3 regions of the Pseudoalteromonas sp. S3776 genome follow, and region 1 is predicted to be linked to each of the others. Evidence: predicted binding sites of a transcription regulator. Region 1 holds the regulator's gene; each other region holds the start of a gene.
The links. The regulator sigma-54, encoded in region 1, starts transcription at its own class of promoters, with help from an activator protein. The targets are predictions, from matches to a motif close to GTTGGCACGNNNNTNGNNT.
Positions count from the first base shown of each region.

Region 2: the regulator sigma-54 is predicted to act here: its motif matches at 1,902-1,920, upstream of CWC16_RS07070 (TorF family putative porin).
Region 3: the regulator sigma-54 is predicted to act here: its motif matches at 2,215-2,233, upstream of fliE (flagellar hook-basal body complex protein FliE).

Region 1 is NZ_PNCU01000019.1:96,297-100,586, reverse strand. It holds gene rapZ (RNase adapter RapZ) at 1-738, opposite strand, end outside; gene CWC16_RS09790 (PTS sugar transporter subunit IIA) at 758-1,210, opposite strand; gene hpf (ribosome hibernation promoting factor) at 1,215-1,502, opposite strand; gene CWC16_RS09780 (RNA polymerase factor sigma-54) at 1,530-3,029, opposite strand; gene lptB (LPS export ABC transporter ATP-binding protein) at 3,099-3,824, opposite strand; gene lptA (lipopolysaccharide transport periplasmic protein LptA) at 3,821-4,290, opposite strand, start outside.
Region 2 is NZ_PNCU01000014.1:100,032-104,321, forward strand. It holds gene CWC16_RS07065 (ABC transporter permease/M1 family aminopeptidase) at 1-728, shown strand, start outside; gene CWC16_RS07070 (TorF family putative porin) at 1,115-1,801, opposite strand; gene CWC16_RS07075 (hypothetical protein) at 2,081-3,244, opposite strand; gene CWC16_RS07080 (AsmA family protein) at 3,556-4,290, shown strand, end outside.
Region 3 is NZ_PNCU01000010.1:30,342-34,631, forward strand. It holds gene CWC16_RS05570 (sensor histidine kinase) at 1-681, shown strand, start outside; gene CWC16_RS05575 (sigma-54-dependent transcriptional regulator) at 678-2,102, shown strand; gene fliE (flagellar hook-basal body complex protein FliE) at 2,276-2,608, shown strand; gene fliF (flagellar basal-body MS-ring/collar protein FliF) at 2,629-4,290, shown strand, end outside.

The DNA.
Region 1 (4,290 bases):
ACCTATTGCAATAGTCAGGTAGCTGCGGTTATTGCGCTCTAAGTGTGGTAACCAAGTTTGTACAAATGTTTGAATTTGCCAAGTAAATTTTTGCACTATGCTGTGGTTTGCCAAAAAGTCTTTTACAGGTTGATCAAGACCTGTAAGCGGTTTAAGTTCAGGCTCCCAATGCGGATTTGGCAAAAAGCGAGCATCAAATACATAATCAGCTTCTTTAGGTATGCCGTGTTTAAAACCAAACGATTCAAACGTTACAATTAGTTGTTTATCTTTTTTTCCGAGTATTTTTTCGCGAATTGACTCAGCCAACTGGTGAACACTTAAATCAGTCGTATCAAGCATAAAGTCTGCGCGGGTTACAAGTACATCAAGCAGTTCTTTTTCTTTTTTTATTGCTAAGTCGAGCGGCAATGAATCGATTGATAAAGGGTGTAATCTGCGTGTTTCTGAAAAACGTTTTATGAGTGTTTGATCGTCACTGTCTAAATAAAACAGAGTGGGTTTAGCAAAGTCCGGTAGGTATTCAAGAATATCGTTAAACTCGTCTTGCTCTTTGGGGATATTACGAACATCGATACTAACAGCTATTTTGTCATAGTTATCTGAAACACTACGTACTAAAGAGGGCAGCAGGTTGACCGGGATATTATCTACGCAATAATAACCTAAATCTTCAACCACGCGTAAAGCAACCGATTTACCTGAACCGGAACGGCCGCTTATGATTATTAACTCCATTTATAGCCCTTAGTATTTACTACGATTGATCAACAATTACTTGATACAGTTCTGCATCGGTTTTAGCGCTTCGCAGCTGTTTGCAAAATTCTTTATTGCTCAGTTTATCAGCTATGGTTGCTAGAGTCTTTAGGTGCTGCTGGTTATCGCCATCTGGTACGATGAGTGCAACAAAAATATCAACAGGACAGTTATCAATAGCATCAAAGTTTACAGGCTTGTCACTAACGAGTACTAACGCAAGCGGTTCTTCTACGCCACCCATTCTACCATGCGGAATTGCGATACCGCGGCCAATACCCGTACTACCTAGTTTTTCTCTGCTGGCTAGCGCATTAAGAATATCCTGTTGTGGTAAGTAAGGGAGCTTTTCATGAGCCAGCTCACTGATAAATTCTAAAATTCTTTTTTTACTACTAAAAAGGACCGCAGCTTTGCTGCAGTCCTGGCATACTAATGTACTTAATTTCATAATATTAGTGTCTAGCAAGCTTCTCTTTATGTTTTATGACTTGACGATCGAGCTTGTCAATCAACGAGTCTATAGCAGCATACATATCTTGGTGCTCTGTTGAGGCAAATAAATCTGCGCCGCTTACATGAATAGTCGCTTCTGCTTTTTGGTTGAGTTTTTCTACATCGAGAATGACATGCACATTGCTAATATGATCTGAGTGCCTTTCTAGCTTTGCAAATTTATTATTTACATAGTCTCTAAGTGAATCAGTTACTTCTACGTGACGACCAGTTAGGTTTAGTTGCATAAGCATTTCCTCTTTGTTTTTTACGTCTTATATCAAACTCTTTCTCTGATTTGACGGTGGAATAGCTAGCGATTCACGGTATTTTGCTATTGTGCGTCTAGCTACTTTAATTCCTTGCTCTGCCAATATATCCGCAATTTTACTATCACTCAATGGTTTGGCTGAGTTTTCCGCGGCAATTAGCTTTTTAATTAAGGCACGTATTGCGGTTGACGAACATTCGCCACCGTTTTCGGTGCTTACGTGGCTTGAGAAAAAATATTTAAGCTCAAAAATACCACGTGGCGTATGCATATATTTTTGCGTAGTAACACGCGAAATTGTTGATTCGTGCATTTCTACCATTTCAGCAACATCGTTTAAAACCATTGGTTTCATGGCTTCGGGGCCATGTTCAAAAAACGCTTGTTGTTGTTTTACAATACAGTTTGTTACTTTTAGCAGCGTGTCGTTTCTGCTTTCAAGACTTTTTATAAACCATTTAGCTTCTTGCAGATGAGAGCGAATAAACTGGCTATCACCACTTGATTTTACGGTACGTGACATGGCCGCATACTGACTATTTACGCGTATTTTTGGCATGCTATCTGGGTTTAGCTCTACCACCCAACGGCCCTTAATTTTTTTAACTGACACATCCGGTATGACATACTCAGACTCTTCCCTTACTATTGTATCTGCAGGTTTTGGGTTGAGGGTATGTATAAGAGTCATGACCTCTTTAAGCTCGTCTTCTTTAAGCTTAGTCTTTTTCATTAATGTACGATAGTCGCGTGCCGCTAATAGATCAATGTGATCGGTTAAGATCATTTTAGTTTGTTCTATAAAAGGGGTGTCTTTATCAAACTGGTTAAGCTGAATACACAAGCACTCCTGTAAGCTTCGCGCGGCTATACCTACAGGGTCGAATAATTGAATACGTTTTAAAACGGCTTCTATTTCATCCAGTTCAACTTCAACGTCGTCATCGTTTTCTTGGTTAAAGCTTTCTAAAATTTCTTCACAACTTAGCGTTAAAATACCCGAGTCATCTACAGCTTCTACAATGGCTATAGCAATGGCCTCGTCAGTTGGGCTAAAAGGAGTAAGCTGAAGTTGCCACATTAAGTACTCATGTAGCGTTTCAGTAGAGGCGCCCTGATAAATAGACTCATCTTCTGGCATTGGGCCTGAGGATGCCGCAGGGGCTGCACTCATGTACTCATCCCAAGTTACATCCATCGCCATATCATCGCTAACGGTGTCTTTATTTAAAGCTTCACCACTGTCTTGCTCGTATTCACTGGTTGTATCATCAGCCGATGCGCTTACGGTTACATCATCCGTATCTGCTTTTTGTTCATTTTTTCCAGCCGACTCTTCCGTGTAATCTTGCTCTTCTACTTCTAATAGCGGGTTGCTATCCAGTGCTTCTTGTATTTCTTGCTGGAGATCCAATGTACTGAGCTGCAGCAAGCGAATCGCTTGTTGCAATTGTGGAGTCATTGTAAGTTGCTGGCCCATGCGCAGCTGTAATGATTGCCTCATGTATCTCTAACAATCCTTTTATGTTGTTATAATTAATATTAGCAGATGCTTGTAGGTGTGGCTTAAATGTTACAGCCTAAATTGCTCGCCTAAATAAACATCGCGTACAGTTTTGTCATTTAATACGTGTTCTGGGGTGCCAGATGCAATTAGCTCCCCATGAGAAACAATGTAGGCTTTTTCACAAACATCAAGGGTTTCTCTTACATTGTGATCGGTAATTAATACGCCAATGCCACGATTTTTAAGATGTTCTATTATTTTCTTTATATCTAACACTGAAATCGGATCAACACCAGCAAAAGGCTCATCCAACAAAATAAATTTAGGGTTCGCTGCGAGTGCTCTGGCTATCTCTACACGGCGGCGTTCGCCACCAGAAAGTGCCATACCTTGGCTATCGCGTATATGTTGAATGCTAAATTCATCAAGTAAGTTGTTAAGCGTTTCTTCTCGCGCGGCTTTATTTAGCTCTTTGCGCGTTTCTAAAATAGCCATTAAATTTTGATAAACTGTTAGCTTTCTAAATATAGATGACTCTTGCGGCAAATAGCCAATGCCTAAGCGAGCACGACTGTGCATAGGTAATAACGTTATATCGTTATCATCAATAGATATTTTACCTTTGTCGCTAGGTACTAACCCTACAATCATGTAAAAGGTGGTGGTTTTACCTGCGCCATTAGGGCCTAATAAGCCCACTATGCTGCCGGCTTCTACCTCAAGGCCTACATTTTTTACAACTTGGCGGCCTTTATAGCTTTTTGCTAATAGTTCTGCTTTTAAGGTGCTCATGGTTGACCTTCGTTACCTGTTTTTTCTTTAATATTTGCTTCAACAGGCACTAAAATTGTGTGGACACGATCCGTTGAGTTTTCGTCTTTTTCTGCGCTAATAAGTTGCTGCTGCATATCGTAGGTAATACTTTTAGCATTAATTTTTTGACCGGCTTGCGCGACTTCGGCATCCCCAACAAGTGTTAAAAAGCGCTTTGCTACGTCGTAACGTACTTCGTTTGCACTGGCACTCATTACGGTACCATCGTCTTGTTTTTCTTCGAAGTAGGCAGGGCTGCCAGTGGCAATAAGCAGTTGTTTGTTATCCCCTAGGTCTTCACGTTTATGTACTTCGAGTCGGTCGGCTGTAATTTTGCGGTTCCCATGCACAATTTCGACGTTTTTTTCAAAAATACCTACGTTTTCTTTAAGTTGACCTTCTTGACGGTCTGCACTAATAGAAATTTGGTTTGCTGGCGGTTGAG
Region 2 (4,290 bases), on a different contig from region 1:
GTGCCGTTATTTCTGAATCGCTTTCCCAATACAGCGCACTTATGGTGCTAAAAAAACGCTTTGGCGCCGAGAAACTTCGTAAATTTTTAAAGTACGAGTTAGATAAATATTTAATGGGCCGCACAGGCGAAGCCTTTGAAGAAATGCCGCTGTATAAAACGCAGGCTCAACAATACCTTCACTATAATAAAGGCTCAGTTGTGATGATGGCTTTGTATGACCGCTTAGGTGAAGAGCGCTTAAATGCCGCACTTAAAGCGTTTTTGAATGAGTTTAAATACCAATCAACCCCATACCCAACCACACTTGATTTACTTAGTTATTTAAAGCGAGATGCAACACAAGCTGAACAACGCTTTATAGATGATCAGTTTAAATACATAACGCTTTATGAGCTTGAAATGAAAGCAGTGTCGGTTACAGATGATGTTGATAGCAAAGGTTTTTATACAGTAACACTGAGCGTTGAAGCAACTAAGCAGCATGCCGATGGTCAAGGTGAAGAGACTGAGCAACCACTCGATGAGCTAATTGATATTGCATTATTTAGCGATGATCCTGAAAACTTACTCGCTGAAGACTTTGTTATTTACTCGCAAAAGCATCAAATAGTCTCTGGTACTAATACTATTGAGCTAAAAGTAAAAGAAAAACCAGTGTACGCAGGGGTAGACCCGTACATTAAGCTTGTTGATAAAGACAGTAAAAACAACCTCGCTAAGTTTTAACGATTAGCTACTAACTTGTAGGCCGCATTTAGTGCGGCCTTTTTTGTTTTAGCTAATGTGTATAACACTGACCCTCAATAATACTTAATTACTTCAAGGCTAAACGTGGCAGCTGGCTGCGTTAAAGCCTCAGGTTTAGAGCAACTAAATAGCTTACTTTGGCTAGGTTTCGCCACGTTTCTCTTGCCTCAGAGTAGATTAGTCAATTAAGCGAGTTGGCATTACGGGTAAATGATTTAACAGCATGGTGGTAGTGATTGATTAACTGGTGAACATGGAAGAGCGCATTAGTTCTAAACTTAGAGGGTGTTATGGGTATTTAGGCTGCCCTAAACGAGAAAAGGGCCAAAAGGCCCTTAGTGTTGCAGCAAGTAACACATTTTGTTTTAAAGCGTAAAGTCTACCGCGTAACCTACGTAAACTTTAACATCTGACTCATCCATGTCGGTGTCAGATACGCCAAAAGTAAAACCATCTTTTGATACAGAGATACCATAATCAATAATATTATCATCGCCTATAAAGTCGCCAGAGTAGTGGCCTAAGTGCAGCGCAACCTCAGTGCCATTACTGCCCACAGCAAAGCTGTAATCGGCATTTAGGTATAGCGAATCGCCAAAGTCGGTGCCATCACCATCTGCGGCTGAAGTGGCAAGGATTGCCGCACCAAAGGTGAAACCTCCTGTGCTGATGCTACCGTAAATCTCAGAGAAATCAGCATCTGCCTCAGAAGCTGCATCTGGGTAAGCGTAATAAATGTAACCTACATCGTAGCTAACTGTCTCATTAATATCACCGCCAAAGCCAGCGTATAGGTCTAGCTCATACGTCATTTCATCGGCCCAAGATGCATTTGAGACCCAAGTGCCTGCATAAAAGCCCGACTCGTTAGCGTAATCAATACCGCCAGAAATAGCAGCATCGCCCCCAGTTTGCTCTTGTCCACGCCATAAGTAGTTAGACGTAGCCGCTGCGTTTGCTGTTACTTCAGCATGTACAGCCGTTGACGTTAAAGATGTTGCACCCATTAATGCTATTGCGCTAATAGCGATGGTTTTTTTTAGTTTTAACATGTCCATTTCCCGTTATATGATTTTTTGCTCGCCAAGGTTTTTATTCTCTTATTGGCAACCCTTTGGCTAGCGGCGTTTTATTGTTTAACTGGAAATAGAATTGCACTGTATGTGCCAGCTCAAAATTATTTGGTTGAAACTGGTTTTTTGTTCTTTTATAACAAGATGTTAAAGGATTTTCGAAAAAGGAGGGAATGAGGGTGATAGTAAAGAAACGCACACTGCTGGTGCATAATTTAACCTAACTGCACCAGAAAAATACAGTTAGGTTAGGTAAAATTAGCCAAATATAGTGCGCATAAGACTAATTGTTTCGTTTACTCCGCGACCTTTTTGTACTTCGCTAATTATAGAGTCGCGTTTACTGCGAATGTGCTCTGGTATGTCATCGGCTGCAAGTGCGCGGTCTACAAGTATTTCGGCTGACTCTTTACCTCTACGCTGTGGTTTTCCCGCACTTGTTGTGCTGCGTTTAGGTTTGTTTAATAGCTTAATATAATTTGAGTTATCGGCCGTGTTGGCATCTGCATAGTAAAAAAAGCACGGTAATAGCGCTTTTATACTTACCAGTTGCGCTTCTAGTTCATTGCTGCCACTAGCCATTTTAAACCACGACATAGCATGAATGCTTTGTACTATATCTTGCCAGTAGCGCTCAAAGTCGCGGTTGTTTAATTTTGTAATACCTAAAGCTGCGCATAATGCATCAAGACGGCTATTACTAATTGGCGTAAATACATCTGGGCGGCGCATTGCTAATAAACGTGTAGCTGGGGCAAGGGTAGGTTTTTCATCACTGCCGTTAAAAGCAAGTAAATAAGCAACAACAAACTGTTGGTAATCAGCTTCGCTCACATTTCCTTCAAGCGGAATGTTAGCAAGTGCATCGTCAAACGCGCCAGGTAAGTCGGCTAGCATTTGATGAAAACCCTTTGCACTTTTTGTTGATGCAAACCATTCAACATCAAAGTTATAGGTGCTTGGGTCGAGCGTAGCAGTGTGTTTACCACTAAATGCCAGTAAATCCTCTGGGATCATGTCTTTTAATGCTTGCTCACGAATGGTGTGCAAATACGTGGTAAGGCGAAGCTGTTCTTCCAGTGCAATAAGTTCTTTATGTTGCTCTACAAACATACTAATAACAGGCCAAGGTGCTACACGTAGTGTTTTAAGCTGTAAAAAGCTAATTGCAGAGGTTAGCTGATCGTGCAGCTTTTTTAAAACGGGTAGCTGTTTTGGCTCTAGTAAGTCGTAATTTATGCGGTCTTTACTTGCACTTAGTAGCTCATAACACCAGCCTAAAAAATCCTCTGGGTGGTTTTCTACTTTCACGGCCATTAGGTTTAGGCTTAGTTCTGAAGCTTGCTTCAAGATGTTTTGGTAAATTTGACTTTCTTGTTCGCCTAACGCCATTTTTGACGGTGAAATTAGCAGTTTTTTCATGCCTTGTAGAGTCTCCGAGTAGATACATTTTTTAGCTGCTTTATTTTAGCGCAAATACGCCAATAGCAACAGGGCCGTGCATCATACCTAACAATTCAAGGGATGCAATGTTGTAGGGCTTAATACTTGGCTAGATTTAAATTTGATGAGCTTTACTTTTAGTCACCAATTTCGCAAAGTTTACTTTTAAGCATAAATTCATCTCAAATTAAATAAATTACAATAAACAGCTTTTTTGTCGCAACGACAATGATTTTAAAGCTAACACTCGCTATGATAAGAACATTATTTGCACGTTTGAAAGGATGATCATGAAGACCTTACTCAAAATTGTTGGTGTAATACTCTTACTTTGTATTGCGTTAATTATTGCCGCTCCGTTTTTAATTCCAACTGATACTATTTTTAATAAAGTATTTGAACAGGTTGAAAAAACAACAGGGCGCACACTTACTATTAAAGGTGATAAAACGCTTAGTGTATTTCCTGCATTAAAGTTAGAGCTTAACGATGTGCACTTTGCAAACATGCAGACAGGCTCGCGCGACGACATGGCCAGTATGGAGCAATTAGCTGTGCATATACCCTGGTTATCGTTATTTGGTGGTGAGTTTAAACTTGATAAGTTTGTTATTAACGAGCCCAATATTTTATTAGAAACCGATAAAAACGGTAAAGCTAACTGGCAGTTGTTTGATGCTGTAGCAGCGCAGCCGCAAGAGCAAACTCAATCTGGTGAGGCTGTTAAGCTACCAGAGAATTTTGATATAGAGCTAGGTGAAGTGGCTATTTACGGCGGTACATTTACTTACCTAGATGGGCAAACTGGCGCTAAACAGCAAATTAGTGACCTAGAGCTGGCTATTTTATTACCATCACTGCGTAAAACATTAGAGATCAAAGGCGGCATTACATATATGCAAGAGCGCTTTGAGCTAGATGTAAAACTTGATACGCCAGCAAAGGCTATTGAAGGTGCGATGTTTGAGGTTACTCAAAGCGTAGACTCTCGCTTGGTCGACCTTACTTTTAACGGCAATATTGCG
Region 3 (4,290 bases), on a different contig from region 1:
CTTGGTAAAATGGTGGCATCGCTTGCGCACCAAGTGCGTACACCGCTTTCTGCAGCTATGTTATACGCGGCCAATTTGGGCTCTAAAAAGCTACCCGAAACATCACGCGATAACTTTCAAACCAAGCTTATGTCGCGTTTAAAAGATTTAGAAACCCAAGTTAATGACATGCTACTTTTTGCTAAAAGTGGCGAACAACAAGTGGTTGAGCAAGTCTCTATGCAGCAACTTTTAAACGAAGTAAAACTTGGTGCCGATGCTATGGTGGCTTTAAATAACAGCGAACTTGCTGTTGAGTTACCAGAGCCAGATATAGAAATCACCGGTAATAAAACTGCGCTGGCCAGCGCTATTCAAAATCTTATTCATAATAGTATTCAAATTATTGGCAGCCAGGCAAAAGTGACCTTAAAAGCACAGCGAGATAGTAGCGAACCTGACACCGTACGTATTAGCGTATGCGATAACGGCCCTGGGGTAGAGCTGAGCCAAATAGAGAAAATTTTTGAACCGTTTTATACCACTAAAAGCCAAGGTACGGGGCTTGGGCTTGCTGTAGTAAGTTCTGTGGCAAACGCGCATCAAGGACGTGTTGAAGTGGTTAATAATGCCAATGGTGGTGCATGTTTTAGTTTATTGCTGCCCATATGCACGACCTCAATGCAGGAGAAAACAGCATGAGCAATACAATACTGGTAGTTGAAGATGATGCAGGCTTAAGAGAAGCACTCATAGACACGTTAGAAATGTCAGGTATTGCCTGCGTTGCAGCGCAAAGTGCTGAGCAAGCCATGATCCAATTAAAGAAATCTGAGTTTTCGTTGGTTGTAAGTGATGTGCAAATGGGCGCGATGAGCGGCCTAGATTTGCTCAGGAGCATTAAGCTTAACTACCCAGAACTCCCCGTATTAATGATGACAGCTTACGCAACGATTGATGATGCCGTAGAGGCAATGCGCTTAGGTGCAATTGATTATATGGCTAAACCATTTGCCCCTGAGGTGCTTTTAAATATGGTTAGCCGCTATTTACCCGAAAAACCAAAAGACACTGATGGCCCAATTGTAGCCGACCCCAGCAGTATTCAACTATTAGAACTTGCAAGTAAAGTGGCTCGCTCAGATGCAAGTGTAATGGTGCTTGGCCCTAGCGGCTCAGGTAAAGAGGTATTAGCGCGATATATTCACGATAAATCAAACCGATGCGATGCGCCTTTTGTGGCAATTAATTGCGCGGCTATTCCCGAAAATATGCTTGAAGCCACCTTGTTTGGCTATGAAAAAGGCGCTTTTACTGGTGCAATACAAGCGTGCCCAGGTAAATTTGAGCAAGCCCAAGGTGGTACTATATTGCTTGATGAAATAACAGAAATGGACTTAGGGCTGCAAGCTAAGCTATTACGGGTATTACAGGAGCGTGAAGTTGAGCGTTTAGGTGCGCGCAAAACAATTTCACTCGATGTGAGAGTGCTCGCAACCAGTAACCGCGATCTTAAAGAAGCTGTTGCAGATAATAAGTTTAGAGAAGACTTATATTATCGCTTAAATGTATTCCCATTAATGTGGCGACCACTTAGTGAGCGCCCAGGCGATATAATTGTATTGGCTAAGCATTTAATAGAGCGCCATTTAGTTAAAAATAAAGAGCCGTTAGCAACGCTTGATAGTGATGCCGAGCAAAAACTATTGAGCCATACATGGCCAGGTAATGTACGCGAACTTGATAATGTAATTCAACGTGCGCTTATTTTGCGAACGGGCAATGTAATTGGCGAGCAGGCTATTTTTATTGAAAATTTAATGCAAGCGTCAAGCACCAATGCGCCTACTCAGGTTATAGCGCCTGAGCAAGAGAGTACTCCCAGTGACGCATATTATGATGACAAAATAACGCCTGTAGAGGCGAGTAGCTCACTGCCGAGCGTAGATACTGGCAGCTATAAAGATGAGCTAAAAGATAAAGAGCATAAAATAATTTTAGAAACCCTCGCGCGCTGCCAAGGCAAACGTAAAGATGTTGCACAAACACTTGGCATCAGCCCGCGTACTTTACGTTATAAACTCGCACAAATGCGCGATTTAGGTATTTCACTACCCGCATAAACTAACTCTCCCTTCTATACATAACCCTAAACTAACCACGCTTAGTTTAGGGTTGTCAAATCTCTGACTCTTAAAAACAATAGCTAACTGTATGTTATTAAAGGTTTATTTTTATGGCACGCTTTGTGCTTTAATCCCTTTATGAACGTTAACTGCATTTGCCAGAGAAAATTATGAAAATTCAAAACAGCGCGTTATTCCAAGAAATGCAATCAATGGCCTTAGAAGCAGGCCATACAAATCAAATTAATAAGCTACCCACGCAAGCTCAGCCAACGTCATCGGCTCAATTTGGTGACTTACTAAGCGATGCATTAAATACGGTTAATGGCCTACAACAAGATGCTAAACAAAAAGTCGTGGCTGTTGAAATGGGTGACAGAAGTGTATCGCTTGCTGAGGCAATGATTGCTTCGCAAAAATCATCAGTGGCATTTGAGGCTACAGTACAAGTAAGAAATAAACTTGTTGAGTCATACCAAGAAATTATGAACATGCCTGTTTAAGTAGGTAGTGGAGAATTATTGTGGCGCAATCTAATCAATCAACAGATCTTGCTCTTGCTGGCGGCGGTATTGACCAAAGTGAAGACAACGAGCAACAAGAACAAAAGTCGGGCTACTTAAGCGCCTTAAATGGGGTTGATGTGCTTCGCCAAGTTACCCTAATTATTGCGCTGGCTATTTGTTTAGCTATTGCCATATTTGTGATTATTTGGGCGCGCCAACCCGATATGCGTCCGCTTGGCAAAATGCCTACAGAAGAGCTGATCCAAACACTTGATTTTTTAGATGCACAAAAAATTGACTACGAGCTAGACGGCAACGTTATTTCGGTTGATGAAAGCGAGTATCAAAACATTAAATTATTGATGGCGCGTGAAGGCTTAGAGCAAGGCCCTACCTCAGGCACCGATATCATAATGCAAGATATGGGTTTTGGTGTGAGCCAACGGCTCGAGCGTGAGCGCTTAAAGCACGGTCGCGAGCAACAACTTGCCCGCACTATAGAAGAACTAAACAACGTTACTCGCGCTAAAGTTTTATTAGCCATCCCAAAAGAAAACGTATTCGCACGCAGAGAGAAAAAACCATCAGCCACAGTGGTATTGACTCTTAAACGTGGCCGTACGCTTGATGGTGAAGAGATTGATTCAGTCGTTGATATAATTGCCTCTGCAGTACAAGGGCTTGAGCCTTCACGTGTTACGGTAACAGATCAAAATGGCCGCTTACTTAATTCTGGCTCACAAGACTCATTAGCAGCACGTTCTCGTAAAGAATACGACATTGAAAGAAAACGTGAGCAAGAGTATCTAGAAAAAATAGACAGTATTCTTATTCCTGTGGTCGGCTTGGGTAACTACACGGCGCAAGTTGATTTAAATATGGACTTTAGCTCAGTAGAGGAAACACAAAAACGTTACAACCCAGACTTACCAGCAGTTAGAAGCGAAACCACATTTGAAGAAAACAACATAGGTGGCTTAGCGGTAGGTATTCCTGGGGCACTGACTAATCAGCCCCCTATGAATTCAACTATTCCAGAAGTGGCAGGCCAAAGTAATGCAGGTACGGCAACCAACCCAAGTCGAGTACATAAAGAGGCCACGCGTAACTTTGAGCTAGACACCACCATTTCGCATAAGCGTCAACAAACAGGCGTTATTCGCAGAATTAGCGTATCGGTAGCTGTTGATTATGTGCCCAAAGTAGGTGAAAACGGCGAAACAACCATGGCACCGCGCTCAGTAGAAGCTTTGTCAAATATACGTCGCCTATTACAAGGTGGGGTGGGTTTTGATATGCAACGTGGCGATGCATTAGAAGTGGTAACCGTACCATTTGTGCGTGAAGCAGTTGATTTAGACTTAGAAGTACCGCTGTGGGAACAAGATTGGTTTATGAAAATCATCCGTCTTGTGCTTGGCGCCTTAGTTATTATTGTATTAATTATGGCGGTTGTTAAGCCTATGCTTAAGCGCTTGATCTACCCAGATGATACGCTTGAAGAGTACGACGAAGATGCATTAAGCTCAGGGGTTGATATTGGCGATAGCACGCTAGATATGCTAAATAAAGACTTTGATTCTGCTGCTGTTGGTTTCTCAAGTGATGGTACACTGCAGCTGCCAGACTTACATGGCGACGAAGATTTACTTAAAGCGGTAAGAGCACTTGTAGCGAAC